Regions from separate parts of the Pseudonocardia kongjuensis genome, predicted to be linked through region 1. Evidence: riboswitches for the same ligand, from Rfam matches in the RefSeq annotation. Region 1 holds a riboswitch; each other region holds the start of a gene.
What was found. Region 1 has a riboswitch for cobalamin ahead of ABD160_RS10550 (ribonucleoside-diphosphate reductase subunit alpha). Riboswitches for the same ligand answer to the same signal wherever they lie in the genome.

Region 1 (3,268 bases):
GCATCCCACACCTTCCTTGTTGAACATGGATATCGATACCATTTTGTGGTGACCGATCCCGATGGGTACACGACCGCCATGCGCAGCCTGTGGGGCGGCGCGGACTACCGCCCGCTCGCCGCGCGACTCGCACCCGCATCCCGTGCCCTGGTCGACACCGTCGCACCCGGCGACACCGAGCAGGTGCTCGATGTCGCCGCGGGCACCGGCACCGCCGCGCTCATGCTCCGGGAGCGGGGCGCCGCGGTGCTCGCGACCGATCTCGCACCCCGGATGGTCGAGCTCGGCCGGGAGCGGACCGCGGGGACCGGGATCGTCTGGCTGGAGGCCGACGCGGAGGACCTGCCGTTGCCGGACGGCAGCGCCGACGTCGTCGTGTCGAGCTTCGGACTGATCTTCGCCCCGCGGCCGGAGACCGCACTGGCCGAGCTGCGCCGGGTGCTCGCGCCGGGAGGCCGGCTGGCCTTCACGGCGTGGACGCCGGACGGGTTCATGGGGCGGATGACCACGGCGATGCGGGCGCACACCGGCACCCCGCCGGGGGTCGCCGACCCGCTCGACTGGGGAGTCCCGGACACGGCGCGCCGGCGGCTGGCCGGATTCGCCGGGATCCGGATCTCCGCACACCGGCTGCCGTGGCACTTCGACTCGCCGGCGGCGATGACCACCTTCCTGCGCCGGCACTCCCCCGCGCACGCCGCCGCGGCGGCCGGGCTGGGCGGGCGCGCGAGCGCGATGTTCGACGACGTCGAGGCGCTCGCCGGACCGGCGGACCGGCCGGTCCGGCTCGACGCGGAGTTCCTCGTCGTCGACGCGACCGCGCCGACCCGCTGACGGCGCCGCCCGGCCCGGCCGGCCCGCCCGGCCACATCGCGGCGACGGCCACGGCGACCGCGGCGACGGCCACCGGCGCGTCGCGCATCACCCGCCCGGGTGACCCGTCGTCGTCCACCGGACCGACCCGCCGGGGCCGACCTGCACCGTTCACCGGCGGTGACGATTCGTCGCACCACACCGACTCCTTGGGGTCTCGAACGGCGACCGCCCCAAGATGTAGTGTCCGCGGCGCTGGTGGTTCACCGGCCCGCCCGGGCCGGTGAGGCAACAGGGAACCCGGTGCGAATCCGGGACTGCCCCGCAGCGGTGAACGGGAACGACCGCCGTCAACGAGCACTGGGAGCGATCCCGGGAAGCGACGGCCAGTAGGAGCGTGCACGACGCCCGTGAGTCCGAAGACCTGCCACCGGTGCGCGCGCCGCCGGCGTGCGCAGCTCCGGGGCCTCGCGGGAGGGCGCCAGGGTGCGGCGGTCCCGGACCGCCGTCGCCTCCTCGCGCGGGTCACGGACCGACGGCGACTCGCGAGGAGAGAGACCCGTGACCGCAAGCACCGCTCCCCCTGCATCCGCGCACGGCACGGCCCCGCCCGGCCTGCGGGTGATCCGCCGTGACGGCTCCGAGACCACCTTCGACGCCGGCAAGATCTCGGTCGCGATGACCAAGGCGTTCCTGGCCGTCGAGGGTGGCCCGGCGGCGGCGTCGTCGCGGCTGCACCATCTCGTCGGCGAGCTGACCGACCAGGTCGTCGCGGCACTCGCCCGGCATCCCGCCCCCGGCGTGCACGTCGAGCAGATCCAGGACCAGGTCGAGCTGGCCCTGATGCGCGGCGGGCACCACAAGGTCGCCCGCTCCTACGTGCTCTACCGGGAGCAGCACGCACAGGCCCGCGACGCCGCACCCGCCGCCCCGGGCACACCGACCGTGCACGTCACCCAGCCGGACGGCAGCCGGGTCCCGCTGGACCGCGACCGGGTCGACACCGTGCTCGCCGAGGCGTGCTCGGGCATCGACGACGTCTCGCCGGAGCCGGTGCTCGCCGAGCTGGACCGCACCGTCTACGACGGCATCACCGCCGACGAGCTGTCCCAGGCACTCGTCATGGCGGCCCGCACGCTGGTCGAGCGGGAACCGGACTACTCGCTGGTCGCGTCCCGGCTGCTGCTGGACCGGCTGCGCACCGAGGCCGTGTCGCACCTGTCCGGCACCCGGGAGACGCCCGACCAGGCCACGATGACGCAGCGGTACGCCTCCTACACCAGGGACTACCTGCGCCGCGCGATCGACATCGGGCTGGTCGATCCGGAGCTCGCCACGTTCGACCTGGACCGGGTCACCGCCGCGGTCCGCCCCGAGCGCGACCTGCAGATCGGCTTCCTCGGCCTGCAGACCCTCTACGACCGCTACCTCCTGCACGAGCGCGGCACCCGCTTCGAGCTGCCGCAGGCGTTCTTCCTGCGGGTCGCGATGGGCCTGGCGATCCGCGAGGTCGATCGCGAGGCGCGCGCGATCGAGTTCTACGAGCTGCTGTCGAGCTTCGACTTCATGGCGTCCACCCCGACGCTGTTCAACTCCGGCACCACCCGGGCCCAGCTGTCGTCGTGCTTCCTCACCACCGTCGACGACGACCTGGACTCCATCTTCGGCGGCTACCGCAACAACGCGCTGCTCGCGAAGTACTCCGGCGGCCTGGGCAACGACTGGACCCCGGTCCGCGGCCTCGGCGCGCACATCCGCGGCACCAACGGCGTCTCGCAGGGCGTCGTCCCGTTCCTCAAGATCGCCGGGGACACCGCGGTCGCGGTCAACCAGGGCGGCAAGCGCAAGGGCGCCGCGTGCGCCTACCTGGAGACCTGGCACGTCGACATCGAGGAGTTCCTCGACCTGCGCAAGAACACCGGCGACGACCGGCGCCGCACGCACGACATGAACACCGCGAACTGGGTTCCCGACGAGTTCCTGCGCCGGGTCCAGGCCGACGCGGACTGGACGCTGTTCTCCCCGGACGAGGTCCCCGACCTGCACGACCTCTACGGCACCGCATTCGCCCGCCGCTACCGCGAGTACGAGGCCGCCGCCGGCCGCGGCGAGATCCGGGTGCACCGGACGGTGCGCGCGGTCGACCTGTGGCGCCGGATGCTGACCATGCTGTTCGAGACCGGGCACCCCTGGATCACCTTCAAGGACCCGTGCAACCTGCGCAGCCCGCAGCAGCACGCCGGGGTGGTGCACTCGTCGAACCTGTGCACCGAGATCACCCTGAACACCCAGGCCGGGCCGGACGGCGAGGTCGCGGTCTGCAACCTCGGCTCGGTGAACCTGGCCGCGCACACCGGACCGGACGGGCTCGACGCCGACAAGCTGCGGCGCACGGTGACCACGGCCGTCCGGATGCTGGACAACGTCGTGGACATCAACTTCTACACGATCCCGG
Region 2 (3,268 bases), on a different contig from region 1:
CCGGCGCCGCGACCGGGCTGGTGCTCGGCGGCGTGCTGACCGAGTTCCTCAGCTGGCGCTGGACGCTGTACGTCAACGTCGTCGTCGGGAGCGTGGTGCTGGCCGCCGCGCTGTGGCTGCTGCCCCGGCGCACCGGCGGCGGCTCCCGGACCCCGATCGACGTCCCCGGCGCGCTGCTGGTGGTCGGCGCGCTGTCCGGGATCGTGCTCGGGCTCGCCCGGGCCGGGACGGCGGGCTGGGCCGCGCCGACGGTGATCGTGCCGCTGGTCGCGGGCGTGCTGCTGCTCGGCGGGTTCGTGCTGCGCCAGCACCTGGCCCGGCACCCGCTGCTCCCGCTGACCGTGCTGCGCGACCGCAGGCGGGCCGGCGCCTACCTGAGCCGGTTCGTCGCCTCGGTCGCCAACTTCGCCGTCGTCTTCTTCATGACGTTCTTCCTGCAGGACCAGCTCGGTCTCTCCCCGCTGTGGGCCGGCGCGGCGATCGTCCCGATGATCCTCGGCATCGTGACCGGCTCCAACCTGGCCGGTGTGCTGCTCATCGAGCGGCTCGGGGCGCGCGGGGTGACCTCGCTCGGGCTCGCCGTGTCCGGTGCCGCGCTGGCCGTGCTCGCCCTGATCGACACCGGGACCGGCTACGCCACCGGGCTGCTGCCCGCGCTGATCGTGTTCGGCGTCGGCCAGGGCATGACCTCCAGCACCTCGATGAGCAGCGCCACCCGCGACCTGCCCGCCGACCAGGTCGGGGTCGCCTCGGCCACCACCAACGTCATGCAGCAGCTCGGCGGTTCGCTCGGCACGGCGGCGCTGTCCACCGTCGCCGCGACGGTCGCCGTCGCCGCCGGTGGCGGGGCGGAGGCCACCGTGCAGGGCTACGCCGCGGCGTTCACGGTCGCGTCCGGGCTGTCCCTGGTGACCGCGCTGGTCTGCCTGCTGGTGATCCCGCCCGGGCGCAGGCCGGCGCCGGAGCCCCGGCCGTGATGACCGCGCCCGGCACCTCCCGGGTGCTGTGCTTCGGCGACTCCAACACCTACGGGATCGTGCCGGGGGAGCGGGCCAGGTACGCCGCCGGCGTCCGCTGGCCGGGGGTGCTGCAGCAGCTGCTCGGCGCCGGTCACGACGTCGTCGAGGAGGGGCTCCCCGGGCGCACCACCGATCTCGAGGACACGATCCTCGGCCGGCCCGGCCGCGCCGGGCTCGGCTACTTCACCGCCTGCGTGGACAGCCACCTGCCGCTGGACGTGATCGTCCTGATGCTCGGCACGAACGACCTGCGGACCCGCTACGCCCGCACCCCGGACGACGTCGCCCGCGCGCTCGGCCGCTACCTGGACCATCCGGCCGGGTCCGCGGCGGCGCTCGGGCTGCCGGTGCCGCGGTTCGTGGTCGTCGCGCCGCCGCCGATGGACGGGACCGCCGAGCGGTTCGTCGCGTCGATGCCCGCCCCGGGGGTCTACGACGCGGCCTCGGCCGCCGCGTCACGACGGCTCGCCGGGCCGCTGCGCGCGCTGGCGGCCGCCGGTGGTCACGCGTTCCTCGATGCGGCCCCGATCACCCGGACCGGGATCGACGGCTGCCATCTCGACGCGGACTCGCACCGGCGGCTGGCCGGGGCGCTGGCCCCGGTGGTGCGGGACCTCGCCGCCGGACAGGCGTCACCGTCACCCGTTGTTGACCCCCCGACCGGCTCGTGATGGGCTGACCCGGACGACGGTGCAGGAAGCCGGTGCGAGTCCGGCGCGGTCCCGCCACTGTCACCGGGGAGCGCTCCCCACCCCGCAGCCACTGCCCGGCGAGGGTGGGAAGGCGGGGGAGCGCGTCGATCCGGGAGCCAGGAGACTGGCCGTCGTCGCAGGAGTTCCCACTGTTGAGGGCGCGGACCCTCGAGGAGGACATTGCGATGAGCGTCGACCCGCTCCCCACCCTGGTCGTTCTCGGCACCGAGCCGGCCGGTGAGTCGGCCGGGCACGGGCTGGAGGGCCTGCTCGCGGACGCCGACACCGTCTTCACGTTCCCCCGCGGGCCGGAGTCGGTGGCCCTGTTCTACGCCGAGGCGTGGCGGGTCGAACGGATCTCCCCGCGCGACGCGGTCGGCCGGATCACCGCCTGGGCCGCGGACCACCCGGCCGGCAACGGGGTGCTGCTGGTGGCGGGCGAGCCCGCCGCCGACGTCGCGCTGGGCGCGGTGCTCGACGGCCTCGCCCGCACCGCACCCGGACTCGGGATCCGGGTCGCCGCGGGCACCCGGGTCGCCCCGCCGCACCGGAGCCCGCTGATCGGCTGAGCCCTGGTCAGCTGAGCGCTGGTCGGCTGAGCGTTGATGGGCGGAGCCCGCTTATCGGCTGGGTCGGATCGGTGGGGCCCGGTCCGGCCGGTTCAGCCGGCCGGCCGCCAGCTCAGGAGCGGATCGGCGCGGGTCAGCTGCGGATCGGCGGCGTCCAGCGTGCGGGTGCGGCCCGGCCCGGTCAGCGCGGTCTCGAACCGGACGGTGACCCGGCCGTGCCCGGCGCCCTGCACCCAGCCGTGGCCGTGCTCGGGATGGCCGACGTCGTCACCGGCCCGCCACGGCCGGTCGTCGCCGGGCGGCTCCCCGGGAGCCGCCCGGCCGGCCGGCTCCTCCCCGGGCACCGCCGGGTACCCCGCCGGTTCCTCGACCGCCACCGGCGTGCCCATCCGCCCGGCCGCAGCGCCGCCCGGGGCCGCGGTGCCGGGTCCGGCGCCGTCCGGGGCTGTGGTGCCGGGTCGTCCCGCGCCGCCCGGGGCTGTGGTGCCCGGTCCGGCGCCGCCCGGGGCCGCTGTGCCGGGGGCCTCGCCGCCCGGGGCCGCCGTGCCCGTTCCCGCGCCGTCCGGGTCCACCGGGGCCGCGCGCCACCCCTGTGCCGAGGGCACCGCGTCGAACAGGGCCAGCGGCGGCTCCTCGCCGAAGCCCGACACCGACACCCCGAGCAGCCGCACCCCGCCCTCGCCGACGGCGGTGTCGGCGAGCCGGCGGGCCACCGCGACCAGCGTGGCGAGGTCCCGGCTGGGGAACGGCGTCGTCTCCGACCGGGTGTGGGTGACGAAGTCGCCGGTGCGCGCCTTGACGGTGACGGTGCGCGCGGCCCGGCCGTCGGCGACCAGCCTGCGGTGCACCGCCACGCAGATCGACTCGACGGCGGCGTGCACCGCGGACATCGCGGTCAGGTCGGTGTCGAAGGTGGTCTCGGCGCTGATCTGCTTGGCCGCGCCGCGCGGGGCGACCGGCCGGTCGTCGATCCCGCGGGCCAGGCGGT
Region 3 (3,268 bases), on a different contig from region 1:
GTTCCCGCTGCGCAGCGCGGCGACGACGATGTGGTCGTCGTGCACGTACAGCTCGCCCGGCGGCTCGCCCCAGTGCTCGACGACGCCGTCGCGGAGGTCCTGCGGAAGCGTGTCGAACCAGCTGCGGTAGGTCGAGGCGGAGATCCGGATCGGGTTCCCGGCGAGCTTCTCCTCGGTGAGCCAGTCCGGGTCCTGCCCGCCGGCCTCGATCAGCGCGTGCATCAGCGCGTCGCCGTCGCCTGCCTCGACGCCCGGGAACCCGCCCGTCTCGTACCCGGCGGCGGCCATCGTGCGCAGCAGCGCGACCGTCGAGGCCGGGGTGTCCAGACCGACCGCGTTCCCGATCCGGGCGTGCTTGGTCGGGTACGCCGACAGCATCAGCACGATCTTCTTCTCGGCGTTCGGGATCCGGCCGAGGTTGGCGTGGTTCACCGCGATCCCGGCGACCCGGGCGGCCCGCTCGTGGTCCGGGACGTAGACGGACAGGCCGTCGTCGTCGGTCTCCTTGAACGAGAACGGGACGGTGATCAGCCGGCCGTCGAACTCGGGGACGGCGACCTGGGTGGCGACGTCGAGCGGGGACAGGCCGTCGTCGTTGGACTCCCAGGTCTCCCGGGACGAGGTCAGGCACAGGCCCTGCAGGATCGGCACGTCGAGCGCGGCGAGCTCGGTGACGTCCCACTCCTCGTCCTCGCCGCCGGCCTGCGCGGACGCCGGCTTGGTGCCGCCCGCGGCGAGCACCGTGACGACCATCGCGTCGGCGCCGCGCAGCGTGTCCAGCAGCCCGGCCGGGGCCTGGCGCAGCGAGGCGCACCAGATCGGCAGCGGTGTCGCGCCCTTCGCGGTGATCGCGTCGCAGAGCGCCTCGACGTACGCGGTGTTCCCGGCCAGGAACTGCGCCCGGTAGAAGAGCACCGCCACGGTGGGTCCGGTCCCGGCGCCGGTGTCGGTGCCGGGGCGGTCCAGCACGCCCCACTCGGGCAGCTCCACCGGCGGCGCGAAGCCCTCACCGGTCAGCAGCACCGTGTCGGACAGGAACGCGTGCAGCTGCCGCAGGTTCTCGGTGCCGCCCTGGGCCAGGTAGGTGTGCGCCTCCGCGGCGACGCCGGCGGGCACGGTGGAGAGCTCCATCATCTCCGCGTCCGGCGCCATCTCACCGCCCAGGCAGACCAGCGGCGTGGACCGGGCCCGCAGCAGGTCCAGGCCCTCCTCGAAGTAGCGGTAGCCGCCGAGCACCCGGACGACGACGATGTCGGCCGCGTCGGCCATCGCGGCCAGCTCGTCGAGCAGCACCCGGTTCGGGTTCGCGAGGCGGTAGTCCGCCCCGCCGGCACGGGCGGAGAGCAGGTCGGTGTCCGAGGTGGACAGGAGCAGGATCACCGGGCGGTCCCGGTGCGGGGCGTGCGGGCGCGCGTCATCGGCGTACCTTCCTCGGGATCCTCGTCCCGGACGGAGGTGGCGCGGCGGATGGGGCCAGTGTCTGGCTGCCCCGGCGGTCCACGAGGGTCCGCCGGGATCACAGTGGCGGGACCGCGCCGGACTCGCACCGGCTTCCTGATCCCACCCGCCGTCTTCGGTTGTCCGATCACCTTCCGCAACGGGCCGGTCCCCCGTCAAGGAACCGTGCACCGCCGTGGCGCTCGGCACCCGGTGCCGCCGGTCACCCGGCACCCTCGGTCCGGTCCCCCCGGCCCGGCCCGCCGACGGCCCGGCCGAGGTCGCGGGCGCGCAGCGCCAGCCACAGCTCGTGCCGGTCCTGCGCGGTGTCCAGCCGCCGCCCGGTGACCTGCTCGGCGGCCGCGATCCGGTTCCGGACGGTGTGCCGGTGCACGCCGAGCGCGGACGCGGCGGCCGCCCAGTGCCCGTTGTGTTCCAGGTGCGCGGCGATCGCCCGCAGCAGCTCCGGGCCCCGCGGGTCGGCGTCCAGCGGGCCGAGCACGGCGTCGGCGAAGGCCCGCAACCGGTCGTGGTCGAGCAGGGCGAGCAGCATCCGGCTGGACGCCACGTCGTCGGCGTGCGCGGGCCGCCCGGTCAGCCGGGCCACCGGGAGCGCGGAGCGGGCCTGCCGCAGCGACACCGCGAGCGCCCCCGGCCGGACGGCGATGCCGATCCCGGCCGGCCGGCGGGCGGCGAGCGCGGCCAGCACCGCCACCAGGTCGACCGACTCGGCGACCGCCAGCTCGACGGTGCCGTCGGCCTCCCCCGGCTCCGGCGCGGTCGTGCGGACCAGCGCGTCGGGCAGCACCGCGGCCAGATCGGCGGCCAGCTCCTCGGGGCGCGGCGCCGCGACCACGGCGGCGCGCAGCCGGGTCTCCGGCAGGCCGGCGGCGGCGAGCCTGCGGCCGGCGCCGTCGTCGTCGACGACGCCGCGGTCCAGCGCGGCCAGCAGCCGGGCCCGGCCGCGGCGGGCGGCGGCGTCCAGGCCGAGCCGGCGTTCCAGCTCCAGCGACAGCAGCGACACCAGGTCGCCGGTGACCTGGTTGGAGTGCGGCCCGGCGGCCGGCCCGTCGATCAGCAGCAACGCCCGGATCCGCCGCGAACCCAGCGGATGGACCTCCCGGCGGCGGCCGTCGGCGACCTCGACGGCGGCGCCCAGCAGGCCCTGCCCGCGCACCTCCCCGATCGTCGTCGCGAGCCCGGCGGCCAGTTCCACGGCCCCCTCGACGGGTGCCGCGGCCAGCACCCGGCCGAGCAGGTCCACCACCACGCCGGTGCGCCCGGTCGCGCCGGCGTGCGCGGCCAGCACCGCCTCGATGCCGCCCGGCGAGACCGCCGCGGCGGTCAGCGCGCGCTGGGTGCGCAGCGCCCACTGCAGCCGGGCCCGCTCGGCCGCGTCCCGGTGCGCGAACACCGCCTTGGTGACGGCGATGAACGGCACCCCGTCGGGCACCGAGAGCAGCGGCAGCCCGGCCCGGCGGGCCGCGGTGACCAGCGCCGGCGGGGTGCTGCGGTGCGGCAGGTCGGAGCCCAGGCCGACGCCGAGCGCGACCACGCCGTGCGCGCGCAGGTGCCGGGCGTAGCGGGTGAGGCCGTCGACGTCGGCGGACAGCAGGAACCCGACGGTCAGCAGCAGCTCGCCGCCCTGCAGCCAGCCGCCCGGCTCGGCCAGCTCGGACACCGCGGCGGCGACCACGATCCGATCGAGATCGCCGTCGTCGATCGACTCCCGGCCCAGCCGCAGCTCCGGGTCGCCGAGCAGCTCACGCAGCGGCACCCCACCGGGCGGGATCGACACCATGGCGAACATGATCTCCGAGGATTCGACGTT

Region 2: linked by a shared signal. The riboswitch ahead of ABD160_RS04850 (hypothetical protein) and the one ahead of ABD160_RS10550 (ribonucleoside-diphosphate reductase subunit alpha) in region 1 are both predicted to bind cobalamin.
Region 3: linked by a shared signal. The riboswitch ahead of cobN (cobaltochelatase subunit CobN) and the one ahead of ABD160_RS10550 (ribonucleoside-diphosphate reductase subunit alpha) in region 1 are both predicted to bind cobalamin.

Annotation. Positions count from the first base shown of each region.
Region 1 is NZ_BAAAJK010000007.1:51,484-54,751, forward strand. Features, by position in the region: gene ABD160_RS10540 (phytanoyl-CoA dioxygenase family protein) at 1-4, opposite strand, end outside; gene ABD160_RS10545 (class I SAM-dependent methyltransferase) at 49-834, shown strand; cobalamin riboswitch at 1,056-1,259, shown strand; gene ABD160_RS10550 (ribonucleoside-diphosphate reductase subunit alpha) at 1,375-3,268, shown strand, end outside.
Region 2 is NZ_BAAAJK010000004.1:144,425-147,692, forward strand. Features, by position in the region: gene ABD160_RS04840 (MFS transporter) at 1-977, shown strand, start outside; gene ABD160_RS04845 (GDSL-type esterase/lipase family protein) at 977-1,690, shown strand; cobalamin riboswitch at 1,691-1,858, shown strand; gene ABD160_RS04850 (hypothetical protein) at 1,897-2,280, shown strand; gene ABD160_RS04855 (DNA polymerase IV) at 2,373-3,268, opposite strand, start outside.
Region 3 is NZ_BAAAJK010000027.1:18,056-21,323, forward strand. Features, by position in the region: gene cobN (cobaltochelatase subunit CobN) at 1-1,380, opposite strand, end outside; cobalamin riboswitch at 1,455-1,600, opposite strand; gene ABD160_RS21395 (PucR family transcriptional regulator ligand-binding domain-containing protein) at 1,661-3,247, opposite strand.